DNA from 2 places in the Shewanella sp. OMA3-2 genome. Region 1 is predicted to be linked to the other one. Evidence: predicted binding sites of a transcription regulator. Region 1 holds the regulator's gene; the other holds the start of a gene.

The links. The regulator NrdR, encoded in region 1, represses ribonucleotide reductase genes. The targets are predictions, from matches to a motif close to AAACACNANATNTNGTGTTT.
Region 2: the regulator NrdR is predicted to act here: its motif matches at 1,946-1,965, upstream of nrdD (anaerobic ribonucleoside-triphosphate reductase).

What each region holds. Positions count from the first base shown of each region.
Region 1 covers NZ_CP090974.1:3,463,800-3,470,146, reverse strand. The annotation lists partial or broken gene ettA (energy-dependent translational throttle protein EttA) at 1-989, opposite strand, end outside; gene glyA (serine hydroxymethyltransferase) at 1,421-2,674, shown strand; gene nrdR (transcriptional regulator NrdR) at 2,803-3,252, shown strand; gene ribD (bifunctional diaminohydroxyphosphoribosylaminopyrimidine deaminase/5-amino-6-(5-phosphoribosylamino)uracil reductase RibD) at 3,279-4,415, shown strand; gene L0B17_RS15275 (riboflavin synthase) at 4,473-5,129, shown strand; gene ribBA (bifunctional 3,4-dihydroxy-2-butanone-4-phosphate synthase/GTP cyclohydrolase II) at 5,273-6,347, shown strand, end outside.
Region 2 covers NZ_CP090974.1:2,059,448-2,065,794, reverse strand. The annotation lists gene nrdD (anaerobic ribonucleoside-triphosphate reductase) at 1-1,889, opposite strand, end outside; gene rssA (patatin-like phospholipase RssA) at 2,116-3,084, opposite strand; gene L0B17_RS09100 (DEAD/DEAH box helicase) at 3,233-4,588, shown strand; gene L0B17_RS09095 (DUF3010 family protein) at 4,653-5,090, shown strand; gene L0B17_RS09090 (YgjP-like metallopeptidase domain-containing protein) at 5,223-5,822, shown strand; gene L0B17_RS09085 (DUF481 domain-containing protein) at 5,852-6,347, opposite strand, start outside.

The DNA.
Region 1 (6,347 bases):
AGTTAAGTTGGTAACCTCTATGACCTTGTCACCCAAACGTGGTCCAGGAGGGATAAATAACTCATTAGTTTCATTACGTTTTTGGTAGTCGTTGGTGTTCAACTCTTCAAAACGCGCCATACGTGCTTTGCCTTTAGATTGGCGGCCTTTAGCGCCTTGACGTACCCATTCTAGTTCTTTTGCTATGGTCTTTTGACGAGCGCTTTCAGTTGCTGATTCTAGCTTAAGACGATCATTTTTTTGCTCTAACCAGGAAGAGTAATTGCCTTCCCATGGAATACCTTCACCACGGTCAAGCTCTAAAATCCAACCCGCTGCATTATCTAGGAAGTAACGGTCATGGGTAATAGCGACCACAGTACCAGTGTATTCTTGTAAAAAGTGTTCAAGCCAAGCTACTGATTCAGCATCTAAATGGTTGGTTGGTTCGTCAAGTAACAGCATTTCAGGTTTTTCAAGTAATAAGCGACAAATCGCCACTCGGCGACGCTCACCACCCGATAACACTTCAATCTTCTCATCCCAATCGGGCAGACGTAATGCATTTGCCGCGCGTTCTAACACATTGTCTAGATTGTGGGCATCGTGGGTTTGAATAATGGCTTCTAATTCGCCTTGCTCTTTGGCTAATGCATCAAAGTCGGCATCAGGCTCAGCATATAAAGCATAAACTTCATCTAAACGAGTTAGTGCGTTTTTAGCTTCGCTTACCGCTTCTTCAATCGCTTCACGAACCGTTTGGTTTAAGTTTAGTTTTGGTTCCTGTGGCAAATAACCAATTTTTAGGCCCGCATAGGGCGAGCTTCGCCTTCAATTTCAGTATCAAGACCAGCCATAATGCGCAGCAGTGTTGATTTACCTGAACCGTTTAAGCCTAATACGCCAATTTTTGCGCCAGGGAAAAAACTTAAAGAGATATCTTTTAAAATCTGCTTTTTAGGTGGGACAATTTTGCCCACTCTTAGCATGCTATATACAAATTGAGCCATGAGGTTCCAACATTGATTAACACAGAATAGGATGATTCTAATGGAATCTTAATCGAACTTAAATCGGATTTTAATTGTAATAAGTCGATTTTTATCATCTTGTAGCGCACTAGCTCAGAACCGTCAGAATTAGGCTAAACAGAAAGTCGCCTAGTAGTCGTGGTTTACTGCGTAATATAAGCCGTTTTAGTCGTAAAAATAGAACAGTGTTTTTAGTGACTGTTTTATGGATTATGTAGGGTGAAAAAATGGCATAAATCTTAAGGTGGCGATAGTTAACGCATGTAAGTTAAGGTTATTTTCTGTTTCGCATGAGATTATCTATTGTTGTTTAATAACTTAATTCATGCCGTAAAGGCTGGGATTGTTTGCATTTGCAGAGTAGAATACCGCGCAACCCTACTAATATAAAACCTACCGTTGGAGTTACCATGCTTAAGAAAGCGATGAATATAGCGGATTACGATCCAGAACTATTTAAAGCCATTGAAGATGAAACTTGTCGCCAAGAAGAGCACATCGAGTTAATTGCATCTGAAAACTATACTAGCCCACGCGTGATGGAAGCTCAAGGTTCACAGTTAACCAATAAGTATGCTGAAGGCTACCCTGGTAAGCGTTACTACGGCGGTTGTGAATATGTTGATGTTGTTGAAACCTTAGCTATTGAACGTGCTAAAGAATTATTTGGTGCAACTTACGCCAACGTACAGCCGCATTCAGGTTCACAAGCAAACAGTGCAGTATTTATGGCGCTTTTAAAACCGGGTGACACTGTACTTGGTATGAACTTAGCGCATGGTGGTCACTTAACCCACGGTTCACCAGTAAACTTTTCTGGTAAATTATATAACATCATTCCTTATGGTATCGATGAGTCGGGCAAAATCGATTACGATGAAATGGAACGTTTAGCGGTAGAGCATAAACCTAAGATGATGATTGGAGGGTTCTCTGCTTATTCTGGTATTGTCGACTGGGCCAGAATGCGTGAAATAGCGGACAAAATTGGCGCATACTTTTTTGTCGATATGGCGCACGTAGCGGGTCTTATCGCTGCAGGTGTTTACCCAACGCCAGTGCCTCATGCCCATGTTGTTACTTCAACAACCCATAAAACATTAGCAGGCCCACGTGGCGGTATCATTATCTCTGCAGCTGATGACGAAGACTTATACAAAAAATTAAACTCAGCGGTATTTCCTGGTGGCCAAGGCGGCCCATTAATGCATGTTATTGCAGGTAAAGCGGTTGCGTTTAAAGAAGCACTAGAGCCTGAGTTTAAAGTTTACCAACAACAAGTTGTTAAAAACGCTAAAGCAATGGTTGAAGTATTTTTAGCGCGTGGATACAAAATTGTTTCTGGCGGTACCGAAAACCACTTAATGCTTGTTGATTTAATCGGTCGCGATTTAACCGGTAAAGAAGCGGATGCAGCCTTAGGCAGTGCCAATATCACGGTTAATAAAAACTCGGTACCAGATGATCCACGTTCACCATTTGTGACTTCAGGTGTTCGTATTGGTACGCCAGCGATTACTCGTCGTGGCTTTAAAGAAGCTGAAGCGAAGCAATTAACGGGTTGGATTTGTGACATTTTAGATGACGCACAAAACCAAACTGTGATTGATAGCGTAAAAGGTCAAGTGTTGGCCTTATGTGCTAAGTTCCCTGTTTACGGATAACTCCAGTTTGCGGAACATCCTTTTTCATCGGTAGCGCCAGCCTTAAAGGTTAGCTTAACCTTGATGAGTAAATAGGATAAACTTTATGGCCGCTAATTTTAGCGGCCATTTTATTTTACGGAGGTTCAATGCATTGTCCTTTTTGTAGCGCGACAGACACTAAAGTTATCGATTCACGCTTAGTGGCCGATGGCCACCAGGTGCGCCGTCGCCGCGAATGCACTGAATGCCATGAACGTTTTACAACCTTTGAAGGCGCAGAGCTAGTCATGCCTAGGGTGATTAAACGTGATGGCAGCCGCCAACCTTTTGATGAAGAAAAACTCCGCGGTGGTATGTTACGCGCAGTTGAAAAACGTCCGGTTTCTATGGATGAAATCGAACAAGCAATTACAAAAATCAAGTCGACATTACGTGCAACAGGCGAACGTGAAATTAACTCAGAGATGATAGGTAACTTAATGATGGATCAATTAATGAGCCTAGATAAAGTAGCTTATATTCGCTTTGCCTCTGTTTATCGCGCCTTTGAGGATGTGTCTCAATTTGGTGAAGCGATTGCCAAATTGCAAAAATAATTTTCCTACGACTTGAGTAAACTTTTATGACTAGTTTTAGTGTATTTGATACCCAAATGATGAGTCGAGCGATCCAGCTGGCGCGAAAAGGTCTTTATACCACTCGCCCCAATCCATCAGTTGGCTGCGTACTTGTTCAAGACTCAGTTATTATTGGTGAAGGTTATCATCAGATTGCGGGGCAAGGGCATGCTGAGGTCAATGCGTTAGCTGATGCCGCTAAAAAAGGGCATTCTACCCTTGGCGCGACAGCCTATGTCACGTTAGAGCCTTGTAGTCATTATGGGCGTACTCCGCCTTGCGCCTTAGGGTTAATTAATGCTCAAGTTGCTAGAGTCGTTATTGCGGTGAAAGATGCTAATCCTCAAGTGGCTGATAACGGCATTGCGATGTTGCAAGATGCAGGTATTCACGTCGACGTCGGGTTATTAGAAGCTGAAGCATTGGAGTTAAACCCAGGCTTTATGAAGCGGATGAAAACCGGTTTACCTTGGGTGACGGTTAAAGTTGCTGCCAGTTTAGATGGCAAAACAGCGCTGTCTAATGGTGTATCTAAATGGATTACCGGCCCTGCCGCTCGACAAGATGTGCAACGAATGCGTGCCCGTCATAGTGCATTAATCACAGGCGTTGAAACCATTATTGCAGATAACCCTAGCTTAAATGTGCGTTATAACGAGCTTGGTAGCTTGAAAAATTCACTTTTACCCACATCTCTACATCAGCCACTAAGGGTTGTATTAGATTCCCAAGCCCGATTAACCGCTGAATTTACCTTATTCAGTATTGAAACGCCGATTTTATTGGTGTCAACTTGTGGTTATTCTGATGCGGTACAAGCACTTTTTCCTAAGCATGTTAGTTTACTGCAAGTAAATGCAAATAGTGCAGGGCGAGTTTGTCTGGACACCGTATTGAAATATTTGGGCGAAAGTTGTAACTCTGTGATGATTGAAGCCGGTGCGACACTTTCGGGCAGTTTTATTGAACATCATTTGGTCGATGAGCTTGTTGTGTATCAAGCCCCAAAATTGTTAGGCAGTGAAGGGCGCAACATGTTGACCTTAGCGGATTATCAATCAATGGATCAAATTCCTAAAATAGTCTTAAAAGATAAACGAAATGTTGGCCAAGACACACGATTTGTATTTGGTTTCAGCTAGAATACCTCATCATTAATGTTCAATTCAGATGGGCATAAATAGGAAAAGTGACTCACTATGTTTACAGGCATTATTGAAGCCCTAGGCACTTTGCGCAAAATTGAGCGTAAAGGTAACGATATCCGCTTAACTGTGGCTAGCGGTAAACTTGATTTATCTGATGTAAAATTAGGTGACAGCATTGCCACAAACGGCGTTTGCTTGACTGTAGTCCAATGCTTAGCCGATGGCTATGTTGCCGATGTTTCTGCAGAAACTGTTACCTTAACGGGGTTCGCTCACTATCAGGTTGGCCAAAAAGTTAACTTAGAAAAGGCGGTTACAGCAACAACGCGTTTAGGTGGCCATATGGTTAGCGGCCATGTTGACGGTGTCGCTAAAGTCGATGGGCGTCAGTACCGTGGACAAGCGATTGAGTTTTGGTTGTCAGCTCCTGCTGATTTAGCTAAATATATTGCCCATAAAGGCTCAATCACCATAGATGGTGTGAGCTTGACCGTTAATGAGGTCAAAGGTAATCAGTTTAGGTTGACTATTGTGCCGCACACAGCAAGTGAAACGACGTTAACCGAATTAAAAGCCGGTGCTAGCGTTAATATTGAAGTTGACTTAATAGCTCGGTATCTTGAAAGATTAATGCAACCACAAGATGAACAGCAACCTAAATCTGGCGTCACCTTGTCGATGTTAGCCAGTGCTGGATTTATGAAGTAACCCGTAGAATGTGATTAATAAGTGCCTAGAGTTTTATCATTACCACTAAGCCTTATAAAACAACATTCTGACCAATGTACTACTTTTCGGCATGTTGAGTAGAGCATAACTAATCACCCTAAATAACAAATAAAGGTCCCTACATGGCTTTACACAGTATAGAAGAAATCATCGAAGACATCCGTCTTGGTAAAATGGTTATCTTGATGGATGACGAAGACCGTGAAAATGAAGGTGATTTAATCATGGCCGCCGATTGTGTGACGCCGGAGGCAATCAATTTTATGGCCACTTTCGGTCGTGGCTTAATTTGTCAAACTATGACAAAAGCGCGTTGTCAGCAATTAAATTTACCTTTAATGGTGACCAATAATAACGCCCAGTTTTCAACTAATTTTACCGTGTCTATTGAAGCGGCTGAAGGTGTTACCACAGGTATTTCTGCCCACGACAGAGCGGTAACAGTTAAAGCTGCAGTGGCTAAAAATGCCAAAGCATCCGATTTAGTTCAGCCAGGGCATATATTCCCTTTGATGGCCCAAGATGGCGGGGTGCTGATCCGTGCTGGCCATACTGAAGCTGGATGTGATTTAGCCCGTCTTGCTGGTTTTGAACCTTCAGGTGTGATTGTTGAGATTTTAAATGAAGATGGCACTATGGCTCGCTGTCCTGATTTAGAAATTTTTAGTGAGAAACATGGCATAAAAATGGGCACTATTGCCGATTTAATTGAGTATCGTAATAACAAAGAAACCACAGTTGTACGTGAAGCAAAATGTAAACTGCCTACCCGCTTTGGTGAGTTTGATATGGTGACATTTAGAGACACTATCGATAACCAACTTCATTACGCCTTGATTAAGGGTGATATTAACGCTAATACATTGGTGCGGGTGCATTTGCAGAATACCTTTAATGATTTACTGCATTCAGAACGCGATCAAAAACGCAGCTGGCCGCTTGAAAAAGCCATGGAGCGAATTGCAGATGACGGTGGTGTATTGGTATTGCTTGGTAATCAAGAACACACCAGCAGTATATTGGCTAAGGTTAAGTCATTTGAGGCCGAAGACAATGGTCAAGCTATGGCTCCTGCTTTGTGGCAAGGTACGTCACGTCGTGTTGGTGTAGGCTCACAAATTTTATCAAGCCTTGGTGTCACCACTATGCGTTTGTTGAGTTCGCCTAAGCAGTATCATTCTTTGTCGGGTTTCGGCT
Region 2 (6,347 bases), 1.4 Mb from region 1:
CGGCTGTAGCTGTAATCCCAAACGTCTTCTAAGGCTTGAATATTATTCTGCATATTCGGATATTCGCCATAGCAAATAAAGCCGCCATTACTTATCTCAGGATATGGCTGTTCAAAATCTATTTTATCGTATGGGTTCACTTGCTTTTCAACATCTAGGTGGAAACTATTAGTGTAATAACCTTTATCTGTTACCCCTGCTATTACACCGAATGCTTTCGCATCTAAACTGCAAAAACGACTGCAAAGGTTTTCACTTGGGGTGCTGTATAAGCTAAAACCATAGCCAGATTCTTGTTTCCATTGCTCTGTGTTTTTCTTAAGGTAAGCCACTATTTCAAGCGCTTTTTGACGTAAAGAGACATTATCAAATACGTGTTGCGCATTACCATATAAAGCATTAATGGTTTCATGTAAGCCGATGTAACCTAATGAAATTGACGCACGACCATGTTTAAATATCTCGCTAATGTCATCATCGGCTTTAAGGCGCACACCACAGGCTCCTTCCATATATAGAATTGGCGCAACACGGGCTTTAACACCCACTAACCTGCTAATACGGGTGTCTAATGCGCATCTTGCTATCACTAATCGCTTATCTAATAAATTATAAAACTCAGTTTCATCACCTTGAGCTTCTATGGCAATACGCGGCAAATTCAAGCTAACTACACCAAGGTTGTTACGACCTTCATGTATCAACTGACCCTCTTGCTCGAATATGCCTAAAAATGATCGACACCCCATAGGCGTTTTGAATGATCCAGTCGCTTTGACCACTTGCTCATAGTTCAAAATATCAGGATACATCCGCAAACTCGAACACTCTAACGCTTGACGTTTGATGTCGTAGTTGATGTCTGCTGCTTTATGGTTAACACCATCTTTAATTGCAAAAACCAATTTAGGGAAAACCGCTGTTTTACGATTTTTACCTAATCCAGCCTTTCGCACAGTTAATATTGACTGCTGAATTAAACGAGATTCCCAGCTAATGCCCAAACCAAACCCAAAGGTCACAAAGGGTGTTTGCCCATTGGCGGTATGCAAAGTATTCACTTCATATTCAAGTGACTGAAAAGCATCGTGACATTCTTTTTCTGTTTGCGCTTTAGCAAAGGCTGCAGCGTCGGCAACCTGCCACTTAATGCCTACCGCAAGGTGCTTTTGATAACTTTTTTGAACAAATTCGGCTAACACTTCATCAATACGATTAATGGTGGTGCCACCATAAATATGACTCGCCACCTGGGCAATAATTTGCGCTGTGACGGCCGTTGCTGTTGAAATAGATTTTGGAGTTTCGATTTCAGCATTACCCATTTTAAATCCGTGGGTTAACATGCCAGCTAAATCAATCAGCATACAGTTAAACATCGGGAAAAAAGGCGCATAATCTAAATCGTGATAATGCAGTTCTCCCTGCTCATGTGCGGTAACCACACCTTTGGGTAGTAAGTGAGTTTTAGCATAATGTTTTGCCACAATACCCGCTAATAAATCGCGTTGTGTTGGAATAACCTTAGCGTCTTTATTGGCATTTTCATTTAACAAACTGCTATCACTTTGTTCGACTAAACCGCGAATTTGACGATTTAACTTACTTTTAGTCTCGCGGCTAACATCACGATCATGCCGGTATTCAATATAATGACGTGCTACCGTCTTAAAAGGTCCTGACATTAACCTATTTTCAACGGCATCTTGCAGGTGGTGAATATCCACTTCTGCTTGTTGTTGAAACTCTTGTTCAACTGCCGATGCCAAAGTGTTGGCATAGTCATGATCTGATTGCCCAGCAGACTGCATTGCAGCAATAACGGCCTCTTTAATTCGACTTGCATCAAATGCTGTGCGACATCCATCGCGCTTAATAACAACCAACATAACTAGCTTCTCCTTTAGCGTTGCCAAATCTATATATCGGCATACAACAAACACAAAAACACTATATGTAGTGCATTAGGCGTTAAGTTGTCACTAACCGTGTTGATCTAGATCATCATTTTTCACGCTAAAGGAAAACAAAGTAAATTAATGTTTTAGGCGCCAACAATCGACTTATTAGCGCTTGACCAAAGGTATCAAGCTAGCTTAGGGCAACATTTTAAGGTTAGTTTTTAAGCGATGCTTGAATTAAATGTGCGATATCTTCAACCGCTTTCCTGCCTGCAGCAATTGCTTCGTCTGCGCGATGAAACTCCATGGTGCCAATATCAGATACATTGGGAATAATACAAATGTCCGGTGGGTCACCCATTAATCGAGAGCGCTTATGACGCTGCTCTAGAATATCCATCGACTGTGACATTACCGCGAGCATACCTGGGTGGGTTCGAGTGCCAAGCGACAATTTGTCACTCAGGCTAGTGATGTAGTCTTTGCCCTTACCCAGTAAATCCATAAAGCCTGACTCATGCTGCTCTGCATCGTCGGCATCTATATGTTCATCAGATACAGGCTCAGAGCTGCTGACTTGTTGGGGCAACACTTGCATTTGCTTGCGTAAATAACCATTCAAATCAACAGCGATGACAATATCAACATCAAGTGAGCGACACAATGAGACTGGCACAGGGTTAACCACAGCACCATCAACTAACCAACGACCATTTTGTTGTACTGGCGGTAAAAATCCTGGCATAGAGCAAGATGCTCTGACAGCGTTGCGCAGTAATCCTTCTTTAAACCAAATTTCTTGGCCAGAATACAAATCCGTTGCCACTGCGGCATAAGGACGTTTCAAGTTTTCAATATCAACGGCACCAATACGAGTAGACATAACATCAAAAACTTTCTCACCACTAATAAGCCCACCTTTACGCCAACTAATGTCCATTAATCCAATAACATCCCAACTTGAAAAGCCACACACCCAACTTTTAAGTTCAGCTAGGCTGTCATTGGCATATGCCGCACCAACCAATGCACCAACAGAACAACCAGCTATTTTGTCCGGATAAATACCTAATTCAGCCAAACCTTCAAGCACGCCAATATGCGCCCAACCTTTAGCAGCGCCGCTGCCTAATGCTAATCCAATAATGGGTTTCTTCTGTGGTGAGGCTTGAATTGGTGCCATTTATATACTCCATAGGGTCACTTTTAAACATTAATAATCTGGCTTTACCGGCCAAGTGCTTTATTAGCATAAACAAGCAAGTCATTATTGGCTATAGCAAGCTTATCCGGCTATAATATCGGGCTATTATTTTTTAGGGGATCCACCTTTGCAGTTTTCTGATTTTTCGCTTGATAAACGCTTGTTAGATAGTTTGAAGCATATGGGTATTACTGACCCAACCGAGATCCAAGAACAAGCCTTACCTATTGCCCTAGCGGGTAAAGATTTGATGGCATCATCGAAAACTGGCTCAGGGAAAACCTTAGCGTTTTTACTGCCTGCGATGCAGCGAATTATTTCCAGCAGAGCGCTGTCAAAGAAAGATCCTCGCGTGCTGATTTTATTGCCGACTCGTGAGCTTGCTCAGCAAGTATATGGCCAACTTAGGTTACTGGTTGCCAATACCCAATACAAAGCAATCAGTATTTTGGGCGGTGAAAACTTTAATGATCAGGCCAAAGGCTTGTCCCGTGACCCACACTTTATTGTGGCAACACCAGGTCGAATTGTTGATCATCTTCAGCAACGTCACTTATTTTTAAATGGTCTTGAATTACTTGTTCTTGATGAAGCTGACCGCATGTTGGACTTAGGTTTTGCGCCACAACTGAAAGCCATTAATGAAGCAGCGGATCATAAACGTCGCCAAACCTTGATGTTTTCAGCCACTTTAGATCATCAAAGCATTAACGATATAGCAGCCACATTATTGAAGAATCCAAGCCATGTGGCTATTGGCACCAGTTATGCTGAACACAAAGACATCGAACAAAAAATGCTGTTTGCAGATCATTTAGATCATAAACAAGCATTGTTAAGCCACTTGCTCAAGCAACCAGAACATAAACAAACTATTGTATTTACCGCGACTCGCTCAGACACTGACCGTTTAGCCACACTATTAGCTGAACAGGGATTTTCTACCGCGGCATTAAGCGGTGAACTAAAACAAAATGCGCGCAACCAAATTATGGATCAATTTAGCCGTGGTCAGCAGCAAATTCTTATTACCACGGATGTGGCCTCTCGAGGGCTAGATTTAGTTAACGTGTCATTAGTTATTAACTTTGACATGCCAAAATTTGCTGAAGAATATGTCCACCGCATTGGTCGTACCGGCCGTGCTGGCGCCAAAGGTATTGCAGTTTCACTAGTGGGTCCAAAAGATTGGCAAAGCTTTTTACAAGTGCAGTCTTTTTTACGCAAAAATTTTGACTTTGAAACGATTGATGGTTTACCAGCCAAGTTTTCAGGCTTGAGTCAGCAAGCTGAAACTAAAACGGCCAAGAATAAACCTGAAGCCAAAGCCGCAGCTAAGGCTAAAGCTAAGCAAAAACCCAAAGCGGCACCTAAGCGTGATAAAACATTTATTACCGGTATCGATATTGGCGATGCGCCTATGCGTCGCAAAGCGAAACCCATTGTGATTATTGAGCAGAAAATCAGTGACAGTGAAGACTAATTATTAAGTGACTCGCCGGTTAAAATATCATGCGGTCACTCATTGAAATACGGAAAGGATAAACATGAAAGTTTGTGGTGTAGAATTAAAAGGTGGCGAAGCCATTATCAGTTTACTTAGCTATGAAGGTGAAACCTTCAATGTGCCAAGTTGTCGTAAAGTGTCATTTGCTGTATCAGACTCAGCATCGACAGAGTCGCTGCGTGAGTTTCATTTTGCTTTCCATAAGCTAATGGAAGACTACAAAATTGACCAAATCGCGATTATTGAACGTGAACAAAAAGGTAAGTTTGCCGGCAGTGCGACCAGCTTTAAATTAGAAGCGGCTATTCAAATTACCGACCTGCCTGTGGTCATGATTTCACCTCTGACGGTAAAAGAGCAGCTAAAGCGTAATCCTCCTCAAGTTGACTTTGATTCTTTAGACTTAAAACGGGTACAGCTAAATGCCTTTGATGTCGCTTATGTACACCATAACCGATTAATATTTGGTAAAATTTAATTCAGAGTTAACCCTTTAGAGCTGAGCTTTTAGCGTTATCTGTCATCACACTTAATGGAGATAACGCTATAGCAGCGCTTAACAACACTTATGACAACCTCTAAATCAAAAAAACCTACCGCGCCACCTAAAATGCCATTAAAGTCTACCAGCCAAGCATTAAAGCCTAAAATAGACACCAGCACACTTATTACCAGCGTTGACATTAAACTGCAACACAGTGAGCGTAGTCCACTGCGTTATTTATCTGGTTATGACCCTCACATTATCAGCCAAATTGCTGAATTAGTTGAGGACAATAAACTCGGTGAGCATTTTTTAAGTCGCTACCCTAAAAAGCACGATATTCGTACCGACAAAGCATTATATGACATGGCAATAGCGTTGAAAAATACCCATATGCGCCAGTCAGATCCCCTATCGAAAGTCATTTTTGACGAGAAAATTAACCTAAGTCATCATGCACTTGGACTTCATTCTTACGTTAATCGTCGCCAAGGACATAAGGTGAAAGCAAAAAATGAAATTCGTATTTCATCTCGCTTAAAACACACGCCATTTGAATTATTGCAGATGGTTGTGGTTCATGAATTGGCCCATTTACGCGAAAAAGAACATAACAAAGCCTTTTATCAGTTATGTACTTTTATGCTAGCTGATTATCATCAGCTAGAGTTTGATATGCGTGTGTGGCTGGTTGCCGAAGAAGTGGGACAAACGCCCTACGACTAAGGCGTTATCAGCGGTAACCTGTACAAACCTTAAATGTCTACACCAAAGCCGATAATGAGCTGAAAGTCATCTTTTTCAGGAGTCTGACCATCAGTTTCGGCTTTAGGGCTATTGGTTCTATCCCAAACTAATGACAGATCAAGATCAAATATATCGGTTAACTCAACTACAATACCCGCAACAGTATGGTGGGTATAACCACCAGAGCTTTGGTTACCCAACTGCATTCGATAATCCGCATTAAAATCAATTGAATCGCTTAGCTCTGTGGTAAAAGTGCTGTCAACAACCAAAGCGGCGCTACTTTCATTATCATCCTCACCTAATTCAACCTGTTCAAAGTGGGTAATGGTATAAGCTGGACCACCACTGATGTTCCACTCTGTTTTAGCCGTATCAATAATGCTATAACCCACACCCGAACCAACAGTGATACGCGATGAAATATTCATAAAGGGATCGGTGTAATATTCAATAAACACAGGTCTTAAGAAAAACTGGTTCGATAAAAACCAATCGAAATAA